DNA from 4 places in the Bacillus mesophilum genome. Region 1 is predicted to be linked to each of the others. Evidence: riboswitches for the same ligand, from Rfam matches in the RefSeq annotation. Region 1 holds a riboswitch; each other region holds the start of a gene.
What was found. A riboswitch is a leader RNA that binds a small molecule or an ion and turns the genes downstream of it on or off. The one in region 1 is predicted to bind thiamine pyrophosphate.
Positions count from the first base shown of each region.

Region 2: it holds a riboswitch for thiamine pyrophosphate, as region 1 does, so the genes downstream of both, F7732_RS18645 (thiamine phosphate synthase) here and F7732_RS04535 (LuxE/PaaK family acyltransferase) in region 1, are expected to answer to the same signal.
Region 3: it holds a riboswitch for thiamine pyrophosphate, as region 1 does, so the genes downstream of both, thiC (phosphomethylpyrimidine synthase ThiC) here and F7732_RS04535 (LuxE/PaaK family acyltransferase) in region 1, are expected to answer to the same signal.
Region 4: it holds a riboswitch for thiamine pyrophosphate, as region 1 does, so the genes downstream of both, F7732_RS01025 (ABC transporter substrate-binding protein) here and F7732_RS04535 (LuxE/PaaK family acyltransferase) in region 1, are expected to answer to the same signal.

Region 1 covers NZ_WBOT01000001.1:923,271-930,914, forward strand. The annotation lists gene F7732_RS04510 (SDR family oxidoreductase) at 1-623, opposite strand, end outside; gene F7732_RS04515 (ABC transporter substrate-binding protein) at 623-1,624, opposite strand; gene F7732_RS04520 (ABC transporter permease) at 1,625-2,377, opposite strand; gene F7732_RS04525 (ABC transporter ATP-binding protein) at 2,374-3,120, opposite strand; partial or broken gene F7732_RS04530 (acyl-CoA reductase) at 3,136-4,583, opposite strand; gene F7732_RS04535 (LuxE/PaaK family acyltransferase) at 4,583-5,659, opposite strand; TPP riboswitch at 5,867-5,975, opposite strand; gene F7732_RS04540 (NAD(P)/FAD-dependent oxidoreductase) at 6,020-7,144, opposite strand; gene F7732_RS04545 (CBO0543 family protein) at 7,395-7,644, shown strand, end outside.
Region 2 covers NZ_WBOT01000007.1:125,368-133,011, reverse strand. The annotation lists gene F7732_RS18675 (ABC transporter ATP-binding protein) at 1-424, shown strand, start outside; gene F7732_RS18670 (MATE family efflux transporter) at 455-1,801, shown strand; gene F7732_RS18665 (cobalamin B12-binding domain-containing protein) at 1,901-2,563, shown strand; gene F7732_RS18660 (ATP-binding protein) at 2,550-3,656, shown strand; gene F7732_RS18655 (hypothetical protein) at 3,704-4,060, shown strand; gene sda (sporulation histidine kinase inhibitor Sda) at 4,142-4,285, shown strand; TPP riboswitch at 4,504-4,613, shown strand; gene F7732_RS18645 (thiamine phosphate synthase) at 4,721-5,326, shown strand; gene thiO (glycine oxidase ThiO) at 5,304-6,431, shown strand; gene thiS (sulfur carrier protein ThiS) at 6,436-6,639, shown strand; gene F7732_RS18630 (thiazole synthase) at 6,643-7,410, shown strand; gene F7732_RS18625 (ThiF family adenylyltransferase) at 7,407-7,644, shown strand, end outside.
Region 3 covers NZ_WBOT01000003.1:487,544-495,187, reverse strand. The annotation lists gene F7732_RS12025 (sensor domain-containing diguanylate cyclase) at 1-9, opposite strand, end outside; gene F7732_RS12020 (immunoglobulin-like domain-containing protein) at 254-1,084, shown strand; gene thiC (phosphomethylpyrimidine synthase ThiC) at 1,323-3,107, opposite strand; TPP riboswitch at 3,246-3,360, opposite strand; gene F7732_RS12010 (DoxX family protein) at 3,595-4,116, opposite strand; gene F7732_RS12005 (hypothetical protein) at 4,109-4,330, opposite strand; gene rpmG (50S ribosomal protein L33) at 4,609-4,758, opposite strand; gene F7732_RS11995 (FAD/NAD(P)-binding protein) at 4,783-5,949, opposite strand; gene F7732_RS11990 (hypothetical protein) at 5,993-6,358, opposite strand; gene F7732_RS11985 (type B 50S ribosomal protein L31) at 6,395-6,646, opposite strand; gene rpsN (30S ribosomal protein S14) at 6,668-6,937, opposite strand; gene F7732_RS11975 (CobW family GTP-binding protein) at 7,046-7,644, opposite strand, start outside.
Region 4 covers NZ_WBOT01000001.1:185,141-192,784, reverse strand. The annotation lists gene treC (alpha,alpha-phosphotrehalase) at 1-1,144, opposite strand, end outside; gene F7732_RS01040 (GNAT family N-acetyltransferase) at 1,648-2,106, opposite strand; gene F7732_RS01035 (twin-arginine translocase TatA/TatE family subunit) at 2,425-2,622, opposite strand; gene F7732_RS01030 (cell wall hydrolase) at 2,796-3,401, opposite strand; TPP riboswitch at 3,665-3,771, shown strand; gene F7732_RS01025 (ABC transporter substrate-binding protein) at 3,904-4,899, shown strand; gene F7732_RS01020 (thiamine-binding protein) at 4,912-5,205, shown strand; gene F7732_RS01015 (ABC transporter permease) at 5,202-5,969, shown strand; gene F7732_RS01010 (ABC transporter ATP-binding protein) at 5,966-6,712, shown strand; gene F7732_RS01005 (hypothetical protein) at 6,820-7,044, shown strand; gene F7732_RS01000 (hypothetical protein) at 7,152-7,644, opposite strand, start outside.

The DNA.
Region 1 (7,644 bases):
TCCTTTAAATCTTGTTTCGTGTGCTTCGTTGCATCTGTAGGATACACAAGACCTGGCGCTACACAATTTACACGGATCCCAAAGCTTCCAAGATCAGCTGCCAGGTTTTTTGAATACCCTGCTAATGCGGATTTACCTGTATTATAGTCATGGTATGGAACAACTGGCCGTTCAATTAGATTGGTAGTGATATTAATAATACTGCCTTTACTTTGGGTTTTCATAATAGGAATAACAGCCTGACACATATTGTATGCAGACCGCAGTGAGCCTTCTATCTGTTCCTGGTACTCACGCCACGATAATGCTCCTGCTGGTTTACGGTTTTCAGCATCAAAAATATAGGGTTTAAAAGCATTATTAACCAGCACATCAATTCTTCCTGCTTCCATAGCCTCAGCAACCAACTCTTGCACTGCAAGTTCGTTCGTAACATCACATTGAATTGGCCAGCCTTCACCACCTAATTCATCACACTCCTTTGCTACCCTTTCGGCCGCTTCACGATTTTGCAGATAGTTGATCATGACTAGAGCACCTTCCTTTGCAAAGGCACGAGCAATACTTGCACCAATTCCTCTGCTGGCTCCAGTTACGAGAACCACTTTTCCATCCATCAGCATCAGCTTTCACGCTCCTCATAGAGAAGATCATTTATAACCTCATTCATATCGAGCTTCTTTTTTATTAACCCAAGCTCAAAATAAGTGTCTGCTGCATCCTGTAATATCACTGGATCAACTTCCCCCAGCCGATAATCGTCTGCCTTATATATACTAGATTTATTTCGCAATTTAATGATTTCCAGATTCATAGCTGTATTTTGTCCGTCAATTGCATATTCGGCGGCCAGTTCTGCTGCTTCATCTGGGTTTTCAATCATCCATTCCGCACTCTCTTTATAGGATCGCAAAAACGCCTTAAGCAATGCTTCATTTTCTTTATAATATTTCTCTGTTACAACAAAAACATCACTTGGCATATTAAGATACTCCTTCACCTCAATGACATCCACTTCTCCAAGCCCCTTCTGCTGACCAGTATAAAGACCCGTATCGGTAGCGGCAGTTGCATCCACTTGTCCCTGTATCAGCGGAGCAAAATTTAATAGTCCTGTTTCTACTATTTTCACGTCGTTTTCCGTCAGCCCTGCTTGATGAAGAGCAATCAGCAAATTTTGCCGCGTTCCGCTGGACAAACTATAAACACCTACTGTCTTTCCTTTTAAATCTTCCGGACGGGTCAGATTATTTTCTTTTAGTGATACAATGTTGAAAACATTTTGAGGATAAATATTATATATAACCTTTAGCTTTTCACCTTGATCCAAGGCAAAAAATAATGATCCAGGATCTGTGAATGCGATATCTGCATTTCCGGAAAGGATGTTTTTAATTGCATCGCCTCCCCCGTTCCCCGGAACAATCTCAACTTCTAAGCCCTTTTTGGAAAAGAATCCTTTTTCTTCATCTACAAGTAAATTTGTTTGCTCCGTAATCAGCTTGCTCCAATTAGCTATTGAAATTTTTTCTATTTTCTCGTTCTTGAGTACATCTTCACTGGCAGTGCTGCAAGCGAAAAGGATAAAGGACGTACACAGGATCATGCAGACTATTTTTCTCATTTATCTTTGTCTCCATATATATTTAGCAAAGTATTTATTTTCAATCAGGTTGACAGTCTGATATAACATCATACCGAGTGCTGTGAGCAAAATAAGGCTGGAAAACATAAGCGGGGTATCCATCATTCCCTGTGAAGCAATAATGACTGCACCAAGTCCCTCACTGCCTCCTATAAATTCCCCTACTACGGCCCCAACCAATGCCAGCACAACACCTACACGAAAACCGGCAATAATAGCTGGAATACCAGCAGGAATTTTTAATTGAAAGAGGATTTGCCATTTGTTTGCACCTAGCATTCTAAACAAATCTAATTGCTGTTTATTGCTATACTTTAAACCTGTCATCGTGTTCTCTAAAATAGGAAAAAAACAAACTAAAGCAGTGATTACGACCTTTGATGTCATGCCAAACCCAAACCATAAAATGAATAAGGGAGCTAAAGCGAGCTTTGGCACTGCCTGACTGGCAATTAAATAAGGAGTTAGTACTTTGCGAAAAAAGACTGACTCTCCCATCACGATCCCAGCTGTTAATCCAAAAAGACCTCCAAGTAGAAGACCTAAAAGTACTTCTGATATGGTTCTCCCTATGTGCGGAAGAAAATATCCGCTCGTTAAATGCAGCCATAAAGTCTCCATAATGATCATAGGCGAAGGCAAAACGAGCTGCGACATTCTCAGTGCTGCAAGCTCCCAGATAATGAGCAGCATCATAAAGATTCCGATTGATACACCAGCATGTCTCTTCATAGATGTTTACTCCCCATAACATCTCTTATCTTTTTGCTGTATGTATTAAAAGAAACACTATAACGGGTATGTTCCAGACGTGGTCTTTCCAAGTTTATTATGGTATCAAAAATGATTTTCCCCCTGTCCATTACCGCAATACGATCGGCTAAAAACACTGCTTCAGAAATATCATGTGTAATAAATAAAACAGTTGTTTCCTGTTTCTTGCATAATTGCAGGAGATCGTGCTGGAGTTCTTCCCTTGTAATGGCATCTAAAGCAGCAAAAGGTTCATCTAAAAACAGAATAATCGGTTTTTGAATAAGAGCCCTTGCAATGGCAACCCTGCTTTGCTGCCCGCCTGAAAGCTCAGAAGGATATTGGTGAATATGCTCTGCTAAACCGACTTGTGCTAAGAGGTTATAGGCCTCCTCTTGATCTTGCTTATTCATTTTTCTTTTCAATTTAATAGGCAGAAGAACATTTTCGATGGCCGTTTTCCACTCAAGCAATGTTGGTGATTGAAATACAAAACCATATTCATTCGATGGCTTTGTTACCTTCTTATTATTTATCATGATCTGTCCATCTTCACCCTGCAGTAAACCAGCAGCAAGTTTTATTAAGGTTGTTTTTCCGCAGCCGCTCCTGCCAAGCAGACAATGAAATTCTCCCTTTTCAATTTGCCATGAGACGTCATCTATAATGTTTCGCTGCTGACCGTAAGAAAAACGAACATTTTGAATCTCTAAAAAACCCAACAAGTCCACCCTCCTTTAATTTGAATAAGCAGAAAGCGGCTCAGCCAACTCTAATGTGCTTGCTTCGATATCAGTCATCTTCACTAAATCTGCTAAACTAAAGCCGCCATCCTGGTGCCAGCCTGCTTCTGGGGAGGTCATCCTTCCAATCGCCGTCATTCTCGTTACCCCATAAAGAGAAAGTTGTTCACTCCACAGAAAGACATTTTCCGGAGAGGCACTCAAACCTGCTGTCTGCAGCCATTTTTTATAATGCTTAATCTTTTCTAACACCTCGTCAATTTCATTAAAAGCAAATACTTGGATAGACCTGTTTAAAACACTGGGCAAGAATTCGCTTGAATGATCTTTGTAAATGACAATCCATCTTTTTTTTCATCAGAAATTACTTCTTTATCTTTCTCTGCAAACAAACTCATTTCTTCTCTTTGCTGATTACGAATGAACGAAGCAGACTCCTCTATTGACAGTTCTCTGCGCGGAAATCGGATTTCCAGCGCGGACAGCTCGTGAGCAAGATATTTCGAAAATTCACCGGGTGTAATCAGCCCGCCTTTTTGAACAAATATCGCTTGAGGTGAATAGCAGCCTTGCTGATCATAGCGAATGAGATCCTGTGCAGCCAAATGACTCGTTTCTACAGCTTTTTGCATATGAAGACTTTCTTTTCCGATAATCGAGAAACTGATTTTGTGACCATGGGAAATGAGCTTGCTTGTAGCCGGTACTCTTTGTTTAATGGACGCAAGGCTTTGATCACTTCCATAGGCAATGACCGTCTCACTTCCTTCAAAAAAAAGAGTCTCCCTTTCTTCGTCTCCGCCTTTCCATGTCACAATGGCAAAACAATTCTTTAACTTTGGCTCCACCTCTGCTAGAATGCCCGCAAATAACCCGGCAAATAGCGGCTCTTCACTTGCTGTTTTTCCAACGCTTCCGGACTTGACGAGCAGCGCTGAAATAAAGCTCCATAGGGGAAGGCCTGGAACATTTCCAGCCCAAATATGCCCGGTAACATCTGCTCCTACTGCTTTTGAATAGCCGCCTTTTACTACAGGCTGAAAATCATCCAGGAGCTGCGGATTGCCGAAGTCCTCCACCAGAAAACGCTGAAGCTCATGTTTTCGAAACCGCTGCAAAAATGTGGTTAAACCTGTACGGATGATTTCCTGATCATATCCTGTAATGATTGGCAGCCAAGTCTCCGCTAGTCTCCGCTGTTTTGATTGACGATCTAGTAATATATGAATCGCTTGATCTATGATAGCCACCAGCTCTGATACTGAAAAGCTCTTTAAAATGTGTGCATTAGCTTTCACGATCGACATGATTTTCGATAACTGCTGCGGAGAAAGCTGAGGTACTTTCACTTTTGCAGTTAGCCCGTTATAAGAATAGATAATTTCCCTATATTCAATGGTTTCATTGTTCATTTCAGGCAAATAGCCAGCAGTGATTTCCATTATGATTTCTCCTTCGCATATCGGAGAAATTCATCGACTGCAAGTGAGCATCCTTTTTGCTCAGACCCTTGTACCCTGCCTAAAAGGTGAAATCCTTTGTCAGTCTCTACACCTAAATCTTCTGTTAAAATGCTGAGGGCAGAATTAAAGTTAGCTAGGTCATAATGAACAAGCACCCCATTTTTTCCAAAAGGCACATCTAATCCAGTTAAGGGATTTATAACTCTAGTACGGATCCAATGTGGTCCCGATTTTACAGATGGACTATCTTCATTGCCATCATCATAAAATTGTGTGCTTAACTCTGTCATGCCGTACATATTGATGCAATCTGATTTTTCGACACCTAAGTGTGTTTTTAATGCTGAATAAAATTCCTCTGTCTCCACATGTCTGGACTGGTTTTTATAACCGCCTGTATCTAATATTCTGCTTCCTTTTGGAAGTTTAAAATATAGCTTTTTTTCCTGTAAATAATCGATTAGATGAACAAAACTAAAGCTTGCACCTAATAAGGCATATGCTTCTCCTGACTGTTGCGAGATTTTTAATTCTTCAAGCAGTAACTCAAAGTTGATACCATTTCCTGACAATAAATACTTGCTTTCTGAAGTGCCTAAAAACTCTTTAGCCAGAAACAAGTAACGAGCTAGTGAGGAATTGGGCATTTCCTCATGATCAGGGAACAAAATTCCCATCTTGATCGCTTTTTGCTCTTTCATGAATCTCTTTTTGAAATTTGTGATCATCGATGAATCAAACACTGTCAGTGTGGGGTGATAATGCTTTCCTTTTATCTGTTTAGTTGTACCGCTCGTCATAAAAGTCGCTTCAGCTTGCTCTGTAGATATACAGGATAGCGGCACATCTTTAAAAGCCTGAATCGGCACAGAAGGAATGTCTCTCCAACTTTTAACATTTCGAGGTGTTTTTCTTTTTTGCTTGCTAAAACGCTGAAATGGCAGATTATGCTCAAACTGATAACGGAACAGCTGCAGTGCAAGCTCATTAAAATCATGAGAATGTTCGTTTTGAATAAATTGTTGAATGGAAGCTATTAACTCTTTTTGGGTCATGTTCGATTCCAGCCTTTCTATAATCAGTGGCCTGAATACGATAATGCCCGCAGTCAACTAGATTGGGGGATAGTGTTATAAGTGAAGGATACTTTAAAAAGCAAGCAGGACATAGTGATCACCTTGAACAATCTAAGTGAACAGCCCATGATTCCCTTTTAAAAAAATGATATAAAAAAATACACTTCGCGCCAGCAAAGTGTATAGTTATACCCTAATCACATTTCCTACGCTGGCATTATCCAACAGGTTCAAACGGTCTATGACAGTTAGTCATACTCTCAGCCTGATTCCACAGGCTCCCGTATTTATTCAATTCGTAACTAGTTTAGCAATTATTACAGCTATTGTAAACGCTTTTTATTCCTTCCTTTTAATAGCGGTACCTACATCATAATCTTCCAGGTTCACTTCTGCTTCTTCTCCAAGAGCTATTTGTGCTAATAATTTTCCTACATAAGGTCCGGCTGTCAGCCCTGAGGCACCTAAGCCATTAGCCGTAAGAATTCCTTTAAATTCAGGGATCCGCCCAAATACCGGTAAAAATCCAGGCGTGTGCGGACGAAATCCTACCTTTACTTCACTAAGCTCAGCATCCTCAAGACCTGGTGCGGTTTGCAGTGCTTTCGTTAAGATGTCGTGAACTCCTCCTGCCGTAACCCGCAATTCTAATGTTTCCAAATCTTCATGTGTGGCACCTGCCACAATCTTACCGTTTTCGAATGCAAGCATGTATTGGTTGTTTGGCGGCATAACCACCGGCCAATCTTCTGTATTTTCATCTTGAAGCTTTAAATGAATGATTTGCGCTTTTTGAGCAAACACTTGAAAATCAATTTGCAGCGGTGATAACAATTCTTTTGCCCACACACCAGGTACAGCAATCACTTCGTCTGCCAGTATATGTTCTCCATTGACCTCAGCACCGATCACTGTTTGATCTTCTGTCAGCAAACGCGCAGAACCATTTATAATTCGCGCTCCATTTTTTTTGGCTGCATTGATCAAAGAAAGCCGAAGTTTAGCGCCGTTGACTCGTGCTCCTCCGCTTACATGCACAGCTTCATATTGATCACTTAACGGCGGAAACAATTCCTTCTGTTTAACGGCATTAATCTCAGTAATTTCACCAATTTCCGGTGCTTCTTTTCTTTTCAGTATAGCTCTTTCTTTTAACTTTGATAGCTTGCTGTTCTCAGATTGAAGAGCAATGGCTCCTACCTTTTTATATCCCGTATTCTTTTCTCCGTCTTCATCGAGCATCTTGATTAGTTCGGCATAATAGTTCGCACCATTTTTCACCAGTGTATACCATGGCTTATTTCTCCTCTGTGAAAGCCATGGACAGACGATTCCTGCAGCAGCATCTGTTGCCTGCCCCTTATCATATCGATCAATTAAAATTACTTCTGCACCTTTACGGGCAAGATGATAAGCAGCAGAAGCACCTAGAATGCCTGCACCAATGATAATCATTTTTTTCATATTACTACACACCTTTTTCAAACCATTCTTATGTAAATTTGCTTAGGTTTTTACCTCATATTACATAACTTTTACTCCTCGGGCAATGCAGAAGTTTTCACAGCGTTATTATTGGACATGATCATCTAGGTCTATTTAAATCATAATTTTAAGATCGAATTATTAATTAAACATTATAGGTAGATCAGTTAAAAATGCACATAAAATAACGTCATCATAACCATTCTATAGTTAAAGAGAGGTGAGGATCTTGAAGCATAAACTTGATAAAACAGTTGAAGTTTCGGCTTGGATTGTTATGTCATTATTATTGATAAAATTTGTTCCTAAAAACAGAATGCGCGAAGCACAAGTATCCTTTTTATTTAAACAAATTATAACTTGGCTTTTTGGCTTACTAGTCGTCGAAAAAGGATTAATTTCCTATCCTCATCGTTCATTTTTCAAAAAAGCGAATAAGTCTAGTTTTACATTTGAATACTTTGTTTATCCAGGCTTAT
Region 2 (7,644 bases), on a different contig from region 1:
GGAGTTATCATTAACTCATTTTTCTTTTACGTCAAAGGATCAGTACGTCAATCAGCTTTTGGAAGCTGTTGGATTGCCAAAAGGAATGGGAGACAGATATCCGCATGAAATCAGCGGCGGACAGCGGCAGCGTGTGACCATTGCAAGGGCCATCAGTATTGAGCCTGAAATGTTGATTCTTGATGAGCCCACTGCTAGTCTTGATGTGATTACGCAAGCGGAAGTATTAGCTTTACTGGCGGAGCTTCGTCAGCAATTACAGCTATCTTATTTATTCATTTCACATGACTTAACAGCTGTTAATCAATTAAGCCAGCAGATAATGGTGATGAAAAAAGGAAAAATAGTCGATCAATTTCCTGTTTCTCAACTATTTTCAGAGGATCGTCATTCGTATACAAAGGAATTAATTGAAATATTTTAAGGGCATATGTCCATCGGAGGATTAAAAAGAATGGAAATGCGGAAATCAGCCGTTTCAAAGGGTTTACAGACGACTGTCACTCATCAGGAATACATAAAACTGGCCATTCCGCTGATTATTGCAGGGATATCAACACCGCTTATCGGAGCTGTTGATACTGCTGTAGTAGGGAGGATGCCTGATCCGGTGGGAATAGGAGCTGTATCCATCGGTGCAGTTATTTTTAATACAATTTATTGGCTGCTGGGCTTTTTAAGAGTGAGTACGACAGGCTTAACAGCACAGGCAATCGGTGCAAATGATAAGGAGGAATCTGCCTTATCATTTTTGCGTCCTATGGCCATAGCAATTGGGATTGGTCTTATTTTTATTATTCTGCAGGGTCCAATTCTATACGTTTCTCAAAAATTATTAGGCATCCAATCTGAAATAGAGTCATTGACCTCTGCTTATTTCTCCATAAGAATTTGGGGAGCGCCTTTTGCACTATTAAATTATGTATTAATTGGGTGGCTGATGGGATTAGGGAAGGTCAAATTATCATTAGCTACACAAGTATATATGAACATATGCAATATTTTGTTGGATCTCTTATTTGTACTCGGTTTTGGAATGGGTGTCGCGGGAGTGGCGATTGCTACGTTAGTCGCTGAAGTCAGCACTGTTTTCATAGGATTATATTTTGTACTAAAGATGAAACAAATCGACATTAGTTCCATTCGCTGGAAGCTGATCTTAAAAAAGGAAGCATTTATGAAAATGCTTATATTAAATAGAGATTTATTCTTAAGGTCTATTTGTCTGCTGACCATGACAGGTGTTTTTACAGCGATGAGTGCCAGAATGGATGAAGTGGCACTGGCAGCAAACAGTATTCTACTGCAGATTCATTATATAATAGCTTATCTGATTGGAGGATTTGGGAATGCCTCTAGTATCCTGATTGGCAAGTCCATTGGCAGTCAGCAAAAAACCTTGTTCAAACGAACACTTTCGCTTTCCTTTATATGGGGAGCTATTTCTGCAGGAGTGTTAGCGCTCGTCGTTTTATTTTTTGGCGAACCGCTTTTATCCTTTTTCACAAACATTCAAGAAGTAAGAATTCAGGCTGCCTCGCTCTTAATATGGATGGTGGTTTACCCAATTGTGGGCTTCTGGAATCTTCAGCTTGAAGGTGTGTTTTCAGGAGCGGCTGAAGCAAAATATGTGCGAAATAGTATTTTTATGGCGCTCATCATGTTTCTGGTGTATACCTTTGCTGTCCAATCAGTTATGACACCGCATCAGCTGTGGCTTTCATTTATTATTTTTACGTTAGGCAGGTCTCTATTTCTAGCTATGTCGGTAGGGAAGTTAGAAAGACTAAAATTCAAATAGGGGATTTTTTATGAAAATTCCATAATCTATTAAATTCCACTAGTAGATGGTACTTTCTTCTGTTAAACTGATGATAAAAACGGTAAAAGAGTGTTTTGAATGCAAGAAAAAATAGTAAAGGATTTAGCAGATTTAATGCTAAAAGGAGACGAACACGGCACATGGGTTGAAGTATTAAATTTGATTGATGAAGGATACGATCGTCTATATATTTATGAAATGCTATTAACGAAAGTAATGAGATACATAGGCGAGCTTTGGGAGGAAAACGAAATTTCTGTTGCAGAGGAGCATATAGCATCCAATGTATGCAGTTTTGTGCTTTCTAAGGTAGGAGAAAGTGCTGCGATTGAAAAAAAGAAGTCTCCAGGCAAGGTAATGATGTTTTGCATAGAAGGGGAAGAACATAGTCTAGGTCTAAAAATGGTCCACAATGTCTTTAAAGAACATAGCTGGGATATACGCTTTTTTGGATCAAATCTTCCTGTACATGATGCAGTTGTATTTGCAAATAAGTGGAGACCAGATGTCCTATGTATCTCAATATCTATCGTGTATAATCTTCCGAATCTGATCCGATTGGTGGAGCAAATTGACCAATTAGACTATCAGCCGAAGATTATAGTTGGAGGGAGAGTATCAACCATGTATCCATTAAATGATTATCTTAAAAGGAAAACAGTGGTGCTGAAGGATTTGGTTGAGGTTAATGATTGGCTTGTGAATAATAAGATTAGCAGCAGAGATTATGTCGGTAGCTAAGAACTATATTGAATCCGTCCCTTTCCCATATTTTATAATGGATGAGCAATTAAAGATCCTGGGTGTATCTGACGAAGTATTTCAGCATTTCCCGCAAGCGTCCAATTTTATGGATTTGGTTGACTATGGAAGTATAAAAAAGGTCGAAAAATTTATGAAATCTAACGTCGGCCAAACGAAGATTGAAATTAATATGCTGACAAAGCACCAGCCTATTACCCTTTTTGATGTTTATATTCAATGGGATTCAGAAAAGAAGTTAAATGTCTTTTGTATTGAAAAACAAGAATTTGTTCATCAGGTTCAATCATTTGTAACAAAGCTGGAAAAACAGCTGAATAACGAAAACCTTACAATTGCTGAGAAACAAGATGAACTGGAACACTCTTTAAAAAGAGTGCAGCAGCTTCTTATGCAGCATGACAATCTATCGAATATTGGTAAGTTAGTCAGTCACATTGCAGATGAATTGAAAAAGCCCTTAACAAGTATCAGGGGTTTTTTGCAACTGCTTAAGCCGCATTTAAGCTCGATTGGCAAAGAGCATTATGCAAATATAGCATTAGACGAAATCAATCAGGCAAACAATCTTATCTACCAGTATTTGAATACGACGAAACCATCTACTCCTAATAAAACCCAATCCAACCTGCAGAAAATGATTACTGAAGTGGTCCAGCTGACAAACGCAGAATCGAAAAAGATCCATTGTGAAGTAAAGTATGTAAAAGAACATATTCTGCCTGCTGTTAATGTTGATGTGAAGCAGATGAAGCAAGTCTTCTTAAACATCTTGAGAAACGGGATGGAAGCGATCCAAAATAGCAAAAACAGAAACAATGGACAAATTTTCATAAGAACGGATTTAACAGATGATGCCATTAAAATCTCTTTTGAGGACAATGGCATCGGAATGACACAAGTAACCATTGCAAACCTTTTCACCCCATTTTTCACGATGAAAGAGAAGGGTACTGGAATTGGATTGGCTGTTTCTCTGCACATTATCAATATGCATGGAGGTACAATTGAGGTAAAAAGTGAAGCGGGAATCGGTTCACAATTTACCATTATCCTGCCTATAGATATGTAAGGATCGTAAATGAAGCTTCGGAATTGCTTTTGATAGAGGTGATAAGGATGAATGACGATATAGTTATTGCAAACATTATAGAAGATGTCATGAGGGATACATATCTTGCCTACCCTGAACTAATGGAGCGATTTGGAGAAAGGGGAAAAGAAAAGTGCAAGGAAGATAACGGGCATCACTTTAAAAATCTCGAAACTGCATTTTCAGTCAATGAACCAAAGATTTTCCTCGATTATTCTCATTGGCTTAACAATGTATTAACGAGCAGGGGAATGAAAACAGAGCATATAATTGATAATTTTGAGAGAATTTACTCTAAAATTGAAGGCCAACTATCAGCAGAGCGAGAGGAATTTTATCGGAAAGCCCTTGTCCTCGCACTTTCATCTTTGAAGGAAATATAAAAATTTACTTTGTACTGTTACAGAACAAAATGTAAAATATAAGGGTAAAACTGTGTCAAAGGGGTAAGGTTTGTTTTGAAAATGTCAAATGAGGAATTAATCGAAGCCTATCAAGATGCTATAAGACTAGAACTTGATGAAGATTTTATTGCAATGCTAGCAGAAGAGATGATTAGAAGAAACTTAAAAACTGTGAAAAAAAATTCAGTTGAAATGAAATCATAGCATCGAAAAGCAGTGCTCCTACGCACTGCTTCTTTTTTTGTGTATAGATATACCATAAATCAAATGAGATATTGATACTGATGGAGAACAGATTGAACAAAAAAGAGTTTACATCTCAGAATGCGACTTCTTAAGCTTGATGGAGACGTCATAAAAATGTGAAAAGTGTGGAAATTTATTTGATTTATGCTAAAATATGTATAACATCTTTATAATACGAATTACACTAGGGGATCCCTTGATAAGGGCTGAGAATAAAGTAGTTACTTTTAAACCCTCATAACCTGAACAGGTTCGTACCTGCGTAGGAAAGTGGCGCTATTAATTATACATTTGCGCTTATTAAAGCGTGCGCAAATTTTAACCACTTTCCTATATTTAGGGGAGTGGTTTTTTGTTTGGCCGAAAAAGAAAGGGGCTGAGAATGTGAAGCTGATGGCTGTTACGAATGGGTATCAAAAGATCAATGAACTGATAAAATCAATTATTCAAATTTATCCTTATGTTGATTCCATCCAAATTAGAGAGAAACAGCGAAGTGCGGGGGAACTGCATCAATTAGGTAAGCGCTTAATTGATGAGGGAGTGCCAAAGGAAAAGCTGCTAATGAATGATCGTATGGATGTTGCTCTCCTTTTACAGCTGCAGCAGCTGCACTTGCCGGGAAATGGACTGCCGCTTGAGCAGGTGAAAGAAACCTACCCCCATTTAAATGCAGGCATATCAGTTCATAGCCTGGAAGAAGCGTTAAGAGCGGAAAAACAAGGTGCAGCATATATGCTGTATGGCCATTGTTTTCCGACAAACAGCAAAAAGGGAAAGGAGCCAATTCCATTAAGCTCCATCCGAGATATAAAAAGATCTGTTTCAATCCCACTGTACGTCATAGGCGGTATTGATGAGGATCGTATTGAACAAGTTGCCTCATATGGAGCGGATGGAGCAGCTGTTATGTCAGCAATCTTTGCATCCAGTAACCCAGCTGACGCAGCTAGAAGATTAAAGGAGAGGTGTGCATATGTTAAAAACCAATCACACTGAAGTGGCTGTCATAGGAGGCGGAATTATTGGCAGTGCAATCGCTTATTATTTGGCAAAGGATAAACGCAAAGTTGCTCTATTCGAAGAGCGGAAAATTGGGAGTCGGTCAACTAGTGCCGCAGCCGGTATGCTTGGTGCTCATTCGGAATATAAGGAATTTCAGCATGTATACTCCTTTGCACGCAGCAGCCAGCTTTTATACAAGGAGCTATATCATGAATTAAAAGAACAAACGGGAATGGATTTTGAAATGAAAAAAGGCGGACTGCTTCAGCTTGCCTTCACATCCGAGGAGAGAGAAGAAAGGAATTCTCTTATGCAGCTGCCAGCCGTAGAATGGCTGACAAGAGAGGAAGCAAAAAGAAAAGTACCCCATTTAACGGATCAAATCATTGGAGCGTCATTTTTAAAGGAGGACGTCCACGTAACACCTGCCATTGCTTCTAATAGTTTCAGTAAAGGGGCATTACTTCTTGGGGCAGAGATTTATGAATTTACGAAGGTTTTTTCTGTGGTTAATGAATACAGCCACTACAAGGTTAATATCACACAGGGATCGTTTACGGCAGATCAGGTGGTGATTGCCAGCGGTGTGTGGAGCAATTATTTCTTTCAGCAAACAGGGTTAATGAATGCGATTATTCCAGTAAAAGGTGAGTGTATTGCAGTCTTAAATGATCAGCTGCCGCTTGTCCACTCCATCTTCCATGATCAGCATTATATTGTTCCAAGAAACAATAATGAACTCATTGTGGGTGCTACGAAAAGATGGGATGACTGGAATGAAGAACCTACCCTTGAGGGGATAGAGATGGTGATTAAAAAGGCAAAAGAAATGCTGCCTTCCATTCAAGGAATGAGATGGCTGAGAAGCTGGGCTGGCTTAAGACCGCAAACTTTTGATGGTTTTCCTTTTATCGGAGAACATCCGGAACAGAAAGGTCTCTACTTTGCAGCTGGTCATCAAAGAAACGGAATATTGTTAGCTCCTGGAACAGGGAAAATGATCGCCAATTTAATAAGCGGCAATCCAGTTAATTCAGAATGGGTCGAAGCATTTAAAATTGATCGCCTTCCATCGGCCGTTTCAATTGGGAGGGGGTGAATAGGTGAAAATCGAGCTAAACGGGAAGGTACATGAATTGCCAGAGCACGTAAAAACGACTGCTCAGCTTCTAGCCTTTTTAGAACTGCAAAATCGTATTGTTATTGTAGAAATCAATCAAGACATTGTACTGAAGGATAGATATGAAAGCCATCAATTAAATACTGGTGATAAAGTAGAGCTTATTCATTTTGTAGGAGGGGGTTAATGCATGTTAAAAATTGCAGATCGTACGTATCAGTCCAGATTGCTGCTGGGAACAGGAAAATATCCATCTTTTGAGGTCCAAAAGAAAGCGGTAGACGTCTCTGAAAGTGAAATTCTTACATTTGCAGTGCGAAGAATGAATATTTTTGAGGAAACACAGCCCAATTTTCTAGAGCAGCTTGATTTAAAGAGATATACATTATTGCCTAATACGGCTGGTGCAAAAACAGCTGAAGAGGCGGTTAGAATTGCTAAATTGGCAAAAGCCTCAGGATTATGCGACATGATAAAAGTAGAAGTGATCGGCTGTGATCGATCGCTCCTGCCAGACCCTGTTGAAACGCTGAAAGCTTCTGAGTTATTACTGGAGGAAGGCTTCATCGTTCTTCCTTATACATCAGATGATGTCGTTCTGGCAAAACGGCTTGAACAGCTTGGTGTTCATGGCATTATGCCCGGTGCATCTCCTATTGGATCAGGGAGAGGAATTATCAATCCATTAAATCTCCAGTTTATCATTGAGCAAAGTGATGTACCTGTTATCGTTGATGCTGGAATTGGTTCACCGAAGGATGCTGCTTATGCCATGGAGCTCGGAGCAGATGCTGTCTTATTAAACACAGCTGTTTCAGGGGCGGAGGATCCTGTGAAAATGGCATTGGCAATGAAAATGGCAATAGAAGCAGGAAGATTAGGGTATGAAGCAGGCAGAATTCACGAAAAAAACTATGGAGTTGCAAGCAGTCCGATGACAGGAATGATCACATCTTGAAAAGCCGTTACTTGAAACAGGAATTATTCATCGGCAAAACAGGACAGAAGAAAATAGAAGAGAGCACAATAGTCGTGTTTGGAATGGGTGCTTTAGGTTCTGCGATCTCGGAAATGCTTGTTCGTGCTGGTGTTGGGAAGTTGATTATAGCAGATCGCGATTATGTAGAATGGAGCAATCTGCAAAGACAGCAGCTGTACACTGAGGATGATGCAAAGCAGAAACTGCCTAAAG
Region 3 (7,644 bases), on a different contig from region 1:
AAATAACATATAGAACCTCTCCGTTTGTTTAATCTTATTGTTGCTGCGTTTCATGGAGGTATATTCTAGGATGCAACTTTTTTCAAGCTATATAATGATCAATCATGAACATAGTAAGTATATAAGATGTGAAGGAATTTTTGTATAGCCGATTTACAAATACAGTTTAATATTTCAAAATAGTTTTACAGATGAAGTTCTAAGAAGTAACATTTTCCCATCTCCTCCGTCTATTGTTTTAGGAGGGAAAAAAATGAAAAAAATCATCTTATTCGCTTTATTTGCCCTTTTCGTAACTGGATGCAATTCAGGTACGGCCGGCACAGACCATGTAGAAAAGGAAGAAAAAGAGATCACGATACCAAATGATCTTCCACAGCAATTAAAAGAGATCGACAAATCAAAAGTAAACACAGCTATTCAATTTGAGAGTAAATCATTTTTGGATTTAATGGATTCAGTCTTTTTTGAAAATCGTGATCAGGAAGGTTATCAGCGTACAACACATCGTGTATACAAGGCTGGGGACCAATTTGAAATCGATCCCGATGGATTATCACCCACTGCAAGATATGAAGTTGAATTCTTGAAATTTAATTATGAAGAAAGGAAGTTTGAAACGATCATAGAAAAAACAGTTGAGCGCCAGGATCCAAGTTATTTTATTACCATTCCAGATGAAGAGAATGTTGCTTATTATATTGAACAAGTAGCAATAGGTGAAAATGATGAAATTCGGAAACAGGAATATCATCAAATCTTTGTACCCTATAACGAAATAAATGCAAGAATTGATTTAGACAAGACACACTATTACCCTGAAGAAAAGATGACCGTTACGCTGACAAACTTGGGGACGATTGAATTAGGTACTGGTTATGGTGTGATATTGGATAAATGGAACGGAGAAAATTGGGAGCAGTTTGAGTTTGAACAAATGGCACCAGCAATAGGGATATTATTAAGAAATGAAGGCACTTTTTCGCAGGATGTCGAGCTTTCTCAGCTTGAAAAAGGAACCTATCGTGTAATTCAAACTTTGACAGAGGATGACAGAATATCCGCATCATTTACGATTGAATAAATAGAAGACTGATTAAATGGCGAGACTTCAAATTTTCATAGCTGGGAAACTCCTTGCTATAGCATTTTCCCTAAACCAAAGAGCTCATATGATAATGAGCTCTTTGGCTTTTCATATGTGTTGATCCTTTAGGATAAGATGCTCCCCTTTTACTGTTTTCTCACCCAGCTGTGCTTCAGCATTCATCCAGCACATAAGCGAAAATAAACTGCAATTTCACCAAGATATCAAAATGGTTCTATTTATAGATTTGACTTCCGCCTTCTTTAAATTCTTCTGCCTTTTGCTTCATCCCCTGCTCTATAACTTCAGTTGAAACAAGCATATTCTCTTTTGCATAGTTTCGGATATCCTGAGAAATTCTCATTGAGCAAAATTTGGGTCCGCACATGGAACAGAAGTGAGCCGTCTTAGCACCTTCTGCAGGCAAGGTTTCATCATGATATTGCAGTGCCCGTTCTGGATCAAGGGAGAGATTAAACTGATCCTTCCATCGAAATTCAAACCTTGCTTTTGATAAAGCATTATCTCTTATTTGGGCACCTGGATGGCCTTTAGCCAAATCGGCTGCATGGGCAGCAATTTTATAAGTGATCACACCTTCCCGGACATCATTTTTATTTGGCAGTCCTAAATGCTCCTTTGGCGTCACATAGCAGAGCATGGCTGTTCCATACCATCCGATCATGGCTGCGCCGATTGCAGAGGTTATATGATCATAGCCTGGTGCAATATCGGTTGTTAGCGGACCTAATGTATAGAATGGAGCTTCTTGACAGATTTCAAGCTGCTTATCCATGTTTTCTTTAATTAAATGCATTGGAACATGTCCAGGACCTTCAATCATTACCTGTACATCGTACTTCCAGGCAATTTTAGTCAGCTCACCTAATGTTTCAAGCTCGGCAAATTGAGCTTCATCATTTGCATCTGCGATTGAGCCAGGACGGAGGCCATCGCCTAATGAGAAGGCCACATCATAGGTTTTCATGATTTCACATATTTCTTCAAAGTGTGTGTATAGAAAACTTTCTTGATGATGAGATAAGCACCACTGAGCCATAATGGAACCGCCGCGTGATACGATACCAGTCATTCGCTTAGCTGTTAATGGAACATAATGCAGCCGCACACCAGCATGGATTGTAAAATAATCTACCCCTTGTTCAGCTTGCTCAATCAGAGTATCGCGAAATACGTCCCAATTAAGATTTTCCGCAATCCCATTCACTTTTTCAAGTGCCTGATAGATTGGAACAGTGCCTACAGGAACAGCTGAATTTCGGATTATCCATTCCCGTGTTTTGTGTATATTTTTCCCGGTCGATAAATCCATAATAGTATCAGCACCCCAGCGCGTCGCCCAAGTCATTTTTTCAATTTCTTCTTCAATTGACGAGGATACAGCGGAATTGCCGATATTGGCATTGATTTTCACATGAAAGTTGCGGCCAATAATCATTGGTTCACTTTCAGGGTGATTAATATTTGCTGGAATGATGGCTCGTCCGCGGGCGACTTCCTCACGGATATATTCAGGATTCATATTTTCCCGAATGGCGATAAATTCCATTTCAGGTGTGATAATCCCTTTCCTTGCATAATGAAGCTGTGTAACATTTTTTCCTCGTTTTGCCCGCAGAGGCTTTCTTTTTAGCCCGGGAAACACACCGTGCTGGGTACGCTGGTCGTCTTCATTGCGGTAACCATTATCTTCTGGCTTTACCCTGCGACCTTCATAGCTTTCAATATCTCCGCGTTCATCGATCCATTTCTGGCGAATGGGCGGCAATCCTTTTGTCAGATCCACTGCATAATTCTGATCCGTATACGGTCCGCTTGTATCATAAATACGTATGGGCTCGTTCTTCTCACCTCCAAAAGATCCGGTGGTGGCACTTAGTTCAATTTCTCTCATTGGCACCTGGATATCAGTCCTAGTACCTTCTACATACACTTTTTTGCTGCCGGGAAAGCTGGACATAATGGAAATCATTTTACCGTTTACTGTGGGGTTGATCATTTTATCTCTCCTTTAACATAATGTTAAGGACATGATCTCGGGAAATGCAAAGACATCCTTCAGTGAAGTGCATAAAAAGAAGCTGGGTCCATTGTAAAATAAACAGACCCAGCTTCAGAATATGCAGAAGTATACATAGCAAGTATTCACTAACTTCCCTACGCTGGCATGATCCAGATCAGGTCCAAAGGGTCAAGAAACTTTATCGCGTTTCCCTCTCAGCCCAGCTTATTGGACTCCCCCAGTTATAACTATTCAATTGTGCTTTTAGTTTAATATAAACGAACAGTAAATAAAAGGATATTTTAGGATTTATTGAAAAATAGGACGAAAGAAACTCTGATACTGAGCGGAAGTTATATAGTAGCTTTTAAAGATTGCTAGATGTAGCTTCAGAAACTGAACTAAAAAAAGGTTGAACTAGTAAGCCTAATTCAACCTCATACTATATAATTTGTTTACAATAGATTATTAATGAAAATTCACATTACACTCTGCTAACGTTCGCTCCACTCTCTTCTTCTTTCCCTTTATTTAATTGCTTGCGGATAAAAGGCATTACATAATAGTCAAGTCCGAATCTTCCAGCGTTGTAGCCAGCTGCTAGAATGAATACACCCATTAGAATGTCTGTCGGGTTATGAGATACAGTACCTGTAAGCAAGAAAGAGAAGTTCATCAAAATTCCGAAGAATGCTGCTGCTGTTGTTAAGCATCCAAGAATTAATCCAAGTCCTACTAAGAATTCGCCCCATGGAATAATGAAGTTAAATAGATCGGCATTCGGTAAGGCAAAGCTTTGAAGGAAGCTGTTATACCAGCCAAAAACAGGTGCACCATCTGGTCCCATTACCGGGTTTGCGGCTGCATTAGCCAGGAATCCTTTTGAATCAAATCCTCCTGTGATTTTCCCCCAGCCTGCTGTAATCCATAAATATCCCCAATAAACACGTATAACTGTTAATAGTGCTGCTGCAATTTTGTTTTCTCTTAACCAAGTGTTAATCATCTTGCATCTCCCTTTCTTTTAGTGAAAGATTATTTTTATGATTGCTTCTTACACTTAGAATATACCATGGTGGAGGGTACTCTACATCAACATTGTGATAAACTTCACAATGTTGTAATAAAGATGTGACGGAATGTTGAACAATGTGGTTTTTTATAGAATCTTCATCACTAGAAAGCATTTGTGTTAGTGAGGAAATTGCCGCTGCTGACATTTCTGCCCTCTATTTACATCAGAATCCGATTATTGGAGCTCATTTGAGGAAAAAAAGCTGGATTAAACGAAGAATTCAATAAAAATACTGCAAAACCTTAAAAAAATATAACTACTAGACCTTTGAACCCTGGATATCCGCCGTTAAATGGGATTTATCCGCCGTAAAAAAATATATCCGCCCAAAACAGCGATTTATCCGCCAAACCCCGCTCAAGACATACAATACGCAAAAAGCCGGCAGCACCAATAGTGCGCCAGCCGGCTTCTCAAATAAAATTACTTCGTCTCTCTATGCAATGTACGCTTCTTCAAGCGCGGGCAGTATTTCATTAATTCAATTCTGTCCGGGTTGTTGCGCTTATTTTTCGTCGTAATATAATTACGGTCTCCAGTTTCTGTACAAGCAAGTGTAATGTTTACTCTCATGATCAAAACTCCTTTTCGTTTGATTTATACACTTAAAACAATTCTTTCAGCCGCTTGACGGGCTCCAGAAATATTCCTTGCAATCGGTCCCATCTCCAGCTCGGCCAGCGGTCCTATCACATATAAATGCGGACACCATTCGAGGGACGGACTAACAATGGGATATCCGCATCTTGCGCAAGGCAGACTGTATTTTTCAATCGTCTTTTCCAGCCAGCCGCCACCGGGTCTTTCAGGCTTAAAACCAGTTGCAAGGATAACGGACTGAACTTCAACAGAACCATTTTCGGTGGTTAAGCTAAGCTCGTGATTTCTCCCGTTTCGGGCGGAAATAATCTCACCATCGATCACTTTGAGAATTCGATCCTGCTCAAGCTTCTTCAGTTTACGGAATAGCTCTTGCGGCAAGGAGCCTCGATTTCTTGCCGTTTTAATCATTTCTCTTCTTGTATCATAGTCATTAATCAATTGATATGGCTTCTGATTTTTAGGTCCTAACCAGCCTGGATCACTGTCAAAGTCATAAACCCGATAAGGATGCCTTTTAATTAGATGAACCTGGCCGGGATACAAGACTGACAGCTTGATGACTAAATGGGCAGCTGAGATGCCGCCTCCCACAACAGCAATAGAAGGCTTTATTTTCGTTAAATCGGCAGCTTCATCGTAAATATGGAAGAGCTGATGTGAGTGAGCTTTAAGGTTACTAGCCCATTCCGGTATATTCAGCTGGCCATTCACACTTAGTGCCAGTACCACGTTTTTCGTTTTAAAACGATTCCCAGCTTCAGTGTTGATGGTCCAGCTAGCATCTTCCCGGTCAACTCCATTTACACAGCCTTGATGCCAGCAGGATTCCATGTTGAGATTTCGAAACAGAGCTTGGCTATGCTCATTGAAAAGCTCCAATGAAGGCCGTTTATATACTCCATAAAAATCACTTTTCTTTCGATTCTGGTCGTCAGCATATTTTCTCAAAGAGAAAGGCTCAACATCCAGATGATGTACAGACGGTGATCTTAAAAATTTCATCTCAATCATTTCTGTTGTTTTGGTCCAACGGTATAGCGGTGTTTCATGGGGGTCAATGATGAGCAGCTGATCTGCTGATACTTTGTTATTTTTCAGTAGAAACGCTGCAATTGTACAGCCTTGAATGCCGCCACCTATTACAATCCATTCGTAGACCATGTCTATCTCCTGCCTTTAAAACGAAATTATTACGATTTAAACTTCAAGCTTCATGAAGGGAAAAATAAAAATATTTAACATGATCACCTATATTTTTATTTTGCATGCGAACTTTTTCTGTTAAATCAAGCCATTGTGCATGCTCCATTTTCTGCTCAAGCTGCATACTAATAGTGTCTTCAATTTTGTGCATTGTCATCATCAGCTGTCCAAAGGAAAGATTAAAGTGTTCGGCAGCTTGCCGATGAGGTGAATGTTTGACAAGCAGTGACATGAATTCATCCGAGGTTGAAGCTTGACTGGCCAGTTCATCTTCCAGATTAACAACATATTCATAAATATCCTTTTGCCTCGAAGGAAGTGATTTAATAATCTCTCTTGAGAGAATTTCCATTAAATGAGTATTCATGCTAATACCCCCAACCATCTTGCTAATAGCAACATCTTACTTATTTTTCATATTATATTTTTGCATAAAGCGATCTGCACGGCCACCGCGTTCAGCAAACTTTTGAACACCTGTATAGAACGGATGTGTATCTGATGTAACCTCTACTTTAAGCAGCGGATAGGTGTTTCCATCTTCCCAGGTAATCGTTTCGTTTGATGTTTTCGTTGAGCCTGTTAAAAATTTAAAACCGCTATTTGTGTCCATGAATACCACTTTATGATACTCTGGGTGAATATTTTCTCTCATTTTAAATTCCTCCTTTTATATTTACCAGCTGGCTTTTTTCACACCCGGAATTTGACCTTTATGAGCATACTCTCTGAACGCAATCCGGGACATTTTAAATTTACGCAGATATCCGCGCGGTCTGCCTGTTACTTGGCAGCGGCTTTTCAGGCGGGTCGGTGATGAATCTCTTGGCAGTTTTCTCAATGCCTCATAGTCACCTTTTTCTTTTAATTCTCTGCGTAACTCTGCATATTTTAAGACAAGCTCTTGTCTCTTCTGTTCTTTTACAACCTTAGATTTCTTCGCCAAAAATTTCACTCCTTCGATCAATTAAATCGTAATTATTACGATTTAATTTCAAGATAAAGTTATTTAATCATAAATTTTCACGAAATGCAACATCTTTGACCAGTGTCCCTAACTTTTTTTAAATGTGCAGACTTCCTTTTTCGTATCCATCGCTGCCAGTTCTTCAGTCATTTTCTTAATATCTATGTTTTCACCAATTACGACTAATGTCCTTGGAAATTGAAAGTCTTGCTTAAGGGAAAGCGGAACACCATATGCATATTGGAATAAAACTGTTTTTTCCTCCTGTTCTTCAAATACAATAAATCCTTTTATTCTCAGAACCGATTTCGGCAGCCCTTGGATCCACTTTTCAAACTGAGTTTTGTTAATATGTCCGGTAAATGTATAAGAAAATGACTGGATATTTAAATGATCATGCACATGCAGTTTGGCTGTATCCTTTAAAACTGGCTTTTTCACTATGCCGATTTCCTGTAAATCAATCTGTGCATATTCTGTAAATAGTTTGGGACCATTTATATTCAATGAACTTATCTCATTTTTCAATTGTCTCTGCTCTTTTTTATTTATCGTATCAACTTTATTAACAACAACCATGTCAGCAAATTTAATCTGTTCCTCCATTAAGTTCATAATTGGCAACGAATAAACTTCGCGATCCAGCCACCTTTTTGCATCTACAACAGTTATCAGTCTGCAAAAGC
Region 4 (7,644 bases), 740 kb from region 1:
CAATAGAATCAAAGCCCGGATTGGTCATCCCAAACTCTTCTCCCTGATAAATATATGGCGTGCCTTGCATCATATGAATGGTTGTCGCAAGCATTTTAGCTGATTCACGGTGATACTCCTTGTCGTTGCCATAGCGTGATACAACACGCGGCTGATCATGATTGCACCAGAAAAGAGCATTCCATCCGCCGCCTTTATGCATGCCTGTTTGCCATTCAGATAAAATTTGCTTCAGCTTAATAAAATCAAAATCCGCTAGAGCCCATTTTTCGCCATTAGGGTAATCTACTTTTAAATGATGAAAATTAAACGTCATGCTAAGTTCCGTCTGGTCTGGGTTTGAATACTTAATACAGTGTTCAATACTAGTAGATGACATTTCACCCACTGTTAAGGAGTCATATTTTGAAAAAACGTTTTGGTTCATTTCCTGCATGTATTCATGAACTCTCGGCCCATCTGTATAGAACTTACGGCCGTCACCTGGAGGAATGGACCCATCATCATCGGCAAAGCTCTGATCCTTTGAAATAAGGTTGATAACATCCAGTCGAAAGCCATCAATACCTTTCTCAAACCAGAAATGCATCATATCATATAGCTTTTGGCGCAGTTCTTCGTTTTCCCAATTTAAATCTGCCTGAGTAACATCAAATAAATGCAAATAATATTGGCCGGTCTGTTCATCAAGCTTCCAGGCAGAACCTCCAAACTTAGACTGCCAATTATTTGGCTCGCTTCCATCTTCCTTTGGCTCTTTCCAAATATAATAATCTCTGTAAGGATTATGGCGAGATTTTCTCGCTTCCTGGAACCAGTCATGCTCCGTCGATGTATGATTGACAACAATATCCATGATTACTTTAATGCCACGTGCATGAGCTTCCTTCAAAAGACTTTCAAAATCATTCATTGTCCCATATTCAGCTTGAATACGGAAGTAATCGCTAATATCATACCCGTTATCTCGCTGAGGAGAAGCATAGATGGGCGTAAGCCATAAACAATCAACACCAAGCTCCTTTAAGTAATCGAGCTTATCAATAATTCCAGGCAAATCTCCTACACCATTTCCAGTCGTATCATTAAAGCTTTTCGGATAAATTTGATATACTACAGCTTTTTTCCACCATGGTTCATTCACTATTCATCACACCTGTTGTTAGTTTTATTGTTTCACCAAGATATTTTTCTGGTAAAGAATGATTCTGTAATGTTTTTAAACAAGCCTAAAACTCAAACTTGTATATACATGTTTCTGTTTTCGCTTTCATTTTAACTTGTATAAACATCTCAGTCAAATCATTTGTTACAGCTGATTCAAATCTCTGATTCTTTTTTATAAAAAAAAGGGTTTTCTACTTTTTCCTGAGCTGTGGTGAACAGCCTCTAAGGCGGTCTGCCTCCAGCAAGGCAGCAGCTTTCGTCTGTCATCAAATAACTATTCTGCTCTGCTTTTGCCATCTCCAGTCATATCGCTAAAATGCTGCTTAGCACTATTAAAAAGAAGCGCCTTTAAAAAAGGAGCTTACTTTTAATAGCAGCCTATTCATTTTTTATCCATCTAATAGTCCTTTCAAAACGTCCAAAGCAAAAAAGCTCAAAATAATTTTGAGCTTCCAGCATTATATTGTGAATTGTAGTATTTTACTGGTTAATCGTTTTGACAACGGCCATTTCTTTTCCAAAGCGATCTCCGTAATCGATAAACCCCAAGCTCTCGTATAAACCATGTGCCCCTAAATTTTCGGGATGATAGCCTACAACGAGCTTCTTTGCGTTTGGCAGATTGGACATTTTTGAAATCATTATTGAAGAAGCATCCTTACCAATGCCCTTACCCTGAAATCTATGATCAATCATTATTCTGTAAATCCAGTAACCATCAAGTTCTTCCGGTTCCGTATTATACATTAAAAAACCTGCAACTTTATCACCATAATATATAACAAACGGTCTTAATGACGGTTCAAATTTAGACTGCAGAATCGATATTGCATTGTTTTCTATAAATTTTTCTTGATTCTCTGTTATCTGCAATGAACAGCACTCATACCAGTTTTCTGCTGTTAATTCAGCCAATCTTACTATTTTGTCAATACTCAAAATTTATCCCCTTTCTAATATGGGGAACTGCTAATTGTTAATTAGACGTTACCCCGTTAGTGCATGCTGTATAAGTCATTAATTTATTTTTCATAATGAACGCCTCCTTGAACAATTGCTTTTTTTTTAATACTCCTCTATCCTATCACAGTTCCTTATAAAAATTACACAGATTATATGCACTCAAGCTCATTTCAGCATGACAAGATCTGTACAATGTAAAAGGACTTACATTTCGGGAAATGAAAAGGCTCAAATCACGAATGATCTGAGCCTGTATATCTGTGCTTATATTAATTTAAATTCTCTAAACTAAACTTAATCTTTACTTAAAGAATTCTTTGGTTTGTCTTTAGGTTCATCTTCATCAGAAGTTAAATCTTTTGCAGAGTTTTTGAACTCTTTCAGAGTTTGTCCAAAAGCACGGCCAATTTCCGGCAATTTTTTGGGTCCAAAGATAATAAGTGCTAATACTAATATAAGAATTAAACCTGGAATACCTATATTTGATAACATAACAACCACTCCTTTACTTGCATCATAGACGAAGATAAACAGAAATTCAAGTAACCCAGTAATACGCCCATATCAAAACCACCTATGTCAATGGCAGGTAAACCTGCTGAAGCTTCTTCTAAATCCAGGTCTCTCTTCCCTTAAAAACAAAAAGTAACATAGCTTCTGCCATGTTACTTTGCAAAACGGTGTTTTCCAATTTCACCTGTAACGGTTTGAGCTCTTAACCAGGTGCTATCCGTCAAATCCGGATTAAAGAAAAAAACAGCTTCGTTATTCCCTTGTCCCTCTAAAGCTATTGCCTCATTTACTGCCTTTTTTGCCTCTTTATCAGCTGGTTTATTAATGCTCCCATTGTCGACAGGCTGAAATTGTCTCTTTTCATAAATCACTTGCTTAATACTATCAGGAAATCGCTCATCTTCTACTCGATTTAAAACAACTTGAGCCACTGCAACCTTTCCTTTATAAGGTTCACCTTTTGCTTCAGCATGAACAAGCCGGGCAAGCAAGTCTTTCTCTTTCTTGGATATTGTATTAGGTATAATTAACTTATCTCCAGAATTAATAGCTTCTTCTGACAAATGATTAACTTCTTTTAATTCCAGCTCTGATACTGAGAATTTCAGTGCCACATCATATAATGTTTCCTGATCCTTAACCGTATAAATGGTAACAGAGTCCAGCGTTTCAGCATTTATTTTCTTTGGTTCAGTAAATGTATATTGGAATGAGACCATGACAATAGCAGCAATCATGCTTAGAACAAATTTTTTCATTCGTTCTCCTCCATTCATTATAGTCTCGGCACAACAGAAACTACTGTAACACATTGTTCAAGAATAGGACAAACTCAATCTTTTCCATGGTTAAAATGGTAAAATCTTCTTCCGCCATTTTTCTTGCTAAAAAATAAAAAGCTTTTTACTAGAAATTTCTTATTTTTTTGCTATAATGAAGACGTAATGTGGAACGCTAACCATTTTTAAACAAATACTTTACAATTATGTAAAGACTGAGACTTTTGAATATAATTTCATATCGTTTTATGTAGGGGAACCGCTCTGCGGTTGAGATTTCATTATATAATGATAACCCTTTGAACCTGATCTGGCTGATACCAGCGTAGGGAACATAATGTAATGCAATATTATGCTTATTTATTATGTCCCCTGGCTGCAGCAGCCAGGGGTTTTATGTTTATAAGGGAATTGTTCCATACTACTCATATGACATTAACTGAGATCTTCACGGTATGATCTGCACAATGAGGAGGAAATTATGAAAAAATGGATGTTAACTGCATCGTTATTAATGGTTTTAACGGCTTGCGGAAATAACGAAGATACGGAAAACAACAGCAGCAATGAAGCGGAAGAACTTGAAGAAGTGACAGTAGTTCTGGATTGGACACCAAATACAAATCATACTGGACTTTATGCAGCCGTTGAAAATGGCTATTTTGAAGAAGCAGGACTTGATGTCGACATTATTTTGCCTGGTGATGCTAGTGCAGATCAATTGATTGCTTCAGGCAAAGCAGATTTTGGAGTCAGTTACCAGGAAAGCATTACACAAGCAAGGGTTCAGGGTGTACCGCTTGTTTCGATTGCAGCTGTCATACAGCATAATACATCAGGCTTTGCTTCTCCTGTAGAAAAAAACATTGAGACTCCTAAAGATTTTGCAGGAAAAACATACGGAGGCTTCGGATCTCCAGTTGAAGAGCAAATCCTTGAATCCTTAATGAGATCTGAGAATGCAAGTGCCGATGATGTTACGATCTTAAATATTGGCAGTGCAGATTTCTTCACTTCAGTTGAAAGAGATGTTGATTTTTCTTGGATCTTTTACGGCTGGACTGGAATTGAAGCAGAATTACGCGGTATAGATTTAAATATGATCTATCCTACCGATTACTCGGAAAATCTGGATTATTATACACCTGTTCTTGCCACTAACGAAGATATGATCAGCTCTAATCCTGAAATGATTGAAGCATTTTTAGAGGGAGCTTCAAAAGGGTATGAATATGTAATTGAAAATCCAGCGGAAGCTGCTGACATTCTAATAGAAGCAGTTCCAGACCTGGATCCTGAACTAGTTAAGAAAAGCCAGGAATGGCTGGCACCACGTTATCAGGATGATGCCGATCAATGGGGAGTACAAAAACTAGAAGTATGGGAAAACTACGGTAATTGGATGTTTGAAAATGGATTGCTCGATGGCGAACTGGATGCAGAAAAAGCATTTACGAACGAATACTTACCAAAATAGGGGGAGAAAATCTTGGCTAATTCTTTAGTGAGTATACAAATCATTCCAAAAACTAAAAATGGGGAAAATGTCATTCCGTACGTTGACGAGGCGATTGCCATTATTGATGCGTCCGGCATCAAATATGAGGTACACCCTCTTGAAACTACTATGGAAGGTGACCTAGATCAAATTTTTGCGGTTATTAAGAAAATGAACGAAAAAATGATTGAGATTGGCAGTTCCAATGTTATCTCTCAAATCAAAATTCTATTCCAGCCAGATGGCATTACAATGGATACCTTAACGGAGAAATATAAAGGATGAATACTGCTTTAAAGAAAGGATGGAGACCAATACTTGTTCTCCTCCTTTTATTCTTATTATGGGAAGGGATTGTCAGGTTTGTTGAAGCACCATCCTGGCTAGTCCCGGCGCCAAGCCTGATTTTTCAGGAAGCATATAACGGCTGGTCTCAGTTTGCACCTCACCTGCTTTCGACGACTAGCTTATCACTATATGGCTTTGCGATTGGTGCAGCTGTTGGGCTTGCCGCTGCCTTTTTACTGCACATGCTTCCTTTTGTTAGAGAATCAGTTTATCCGCTTCTCATTCTGTCGCAAAACGTGCCAGTTATCGTACTTGCCCCGCTTTTGGTCATCTGGTTTGGATTTGGAATTCTGCCGAAAGTCATTGTCATTACTCTTGTCTGCTTTTTTCCTATTACGGTTGCTGCACTCGATGGGTTTAAACAAACACCTGCCGACTTAAAGCATTATATGAAAATGGCTGGAGCAACTAAACAGCAGCTTTTTTGGAAGTTAGAACTGCCTGCCGCTTTACCCAGCATCTTTTCCGGTATTAAGATCTCGGCAACTTATAGTGTAATGGGTGCAGTGATTTCAGAATGGGTTGGTGCCAGGATGGGAGTTGGTGTTTACATGACATTAGCGTCTTCTTCCTTCCGCTCTGATCGAGTGTTTGTTGCCATCTTCGCCATTATGATCCTCAGTCTTTTATTCTTCTCACTCATTAAACTTGTTGAGAAGCTGATGGTACGCTGGAAATGGAAGGAGACTAAAGCAAAATGACCGTACTATCTTTAACGAACCTATCAAAACGTTTTGGTTCTAATCATGTTTTAGACGGACTGGAATTGCATATAAAAAAAAGTGAATTTGTCTCAATCCTAGGGCCTTCCGGCAGCGGAAAAAGCACGCTGTTTCATATGATTGGCGGATTGCTGACTCCTGATGAAGGAACAATTTCTTTAAACGAAGAAAAGATTAACGGAATAACGGGGAAAATCAGCTATATGCCACAATCTCCATCACTGCTGCCTTGGAGAAGCATTTTAGATAACACACTCTTAGGTCAGGAACTTCAAGGAAAAACAGATGAAAGCCGTGCAAAGGAAATGCTGAAAGTAGCTGGTCTCGGAGAGTATTTAAACGCATACCCCCATGAGTTATCAGGAGGAATGAAACAAAGAGCAGCATTTATTCGTGCACTTTTAAGCCCGCAGGAATTAATGCTTTTAGATGAGCCTTTTTCTGCTTTGGACGAGCTGACACGATCTGATATGCAGCAATGGCTTTTGCAAATATGGGAAAAGCATAAACCGACCATCCTTTTTGTTACCCATAATATTGAAGAAGCAATTCTTTTATCAGATCGAATTGTTATTTTATCTCACCGTCCTGCCAAAATAAAAGAAGAAGTGATTGTTCCTTTTTCCCGTCCACGAAATGAACAATTGCCTTTATCTGAGGAATTTATTCACTTTAGACAAAAGCTGCACAAATTATTACAAGAAGAAAATAAGCAACCCTAATAAAAACAGGAAATTTCACCCAGTATAAAATAAACACTTCTCCCTATTCCTTAATTTGGAAGGTGGATTTAATCTATTAGTATACCTATCAGATGGGAGGAATATAGATGAAAAAAAGATTACTATGTTTGCTTTTAATTCTATTTGCCTTCACACCAACGATACAAGCAGAGAATTTGGCAAAGGACGCTGAAGGACCCGATGTAATAAAGCCTGATGCAGAAAGAATTTGCTGGTACTGTACAGAATACGAGTACTTTGGCGGTAATGGAATTCCTTATGGAAAACGCTGTATTGATGGTTATTGGAGCCCCATCTGTCTGGAGTTTTAAAACTCTATACATAAACGCTTAGTCTTAATTTGCTAAGCGTTTTTCTATGCTCAAAAAGGTCAGTTTTTATTGAGTCTTAAAATCAATATTGATCAGCCATATAGTAATCAATTAGGGACAATCATTCTAATCATATTTATAAACGCTTTTCCTTCGTCCCCTTCTAGTTTATACAATTGCTCGCTCCCCAATGTTTTAATAAAATATTGTTCATTTTCCTCCCAAAACTTCATTTTCAGCTGCTTATTTTCTGAAAACACAAGCATTATATCATACTTGGCAGCCGTTACAGGAAGATACTCTTCCTCCTTAGAATGGTTGATCATTTCAGTCACAATCTTAGAATAGGAAGGATCCTGTATAATGGACTGCCCCTTTGTATACGAATATTCAATAGCAGAAAACGCAGAGTCAGATAACGACGGCGAAACAACAATATATTCAATATTCTCAGCTTTTAAGGTCCCGACAGCAACCTTATCCTCCAGAATATCATCGGCAAAAATCATAATGTAACTGAACAGAAAACAAGCTGATATGGCAAAAATAGCGGTTAAAAATCTTGGGATAATATGGCGCTTCTTTTTCCTGCTGTGCTCA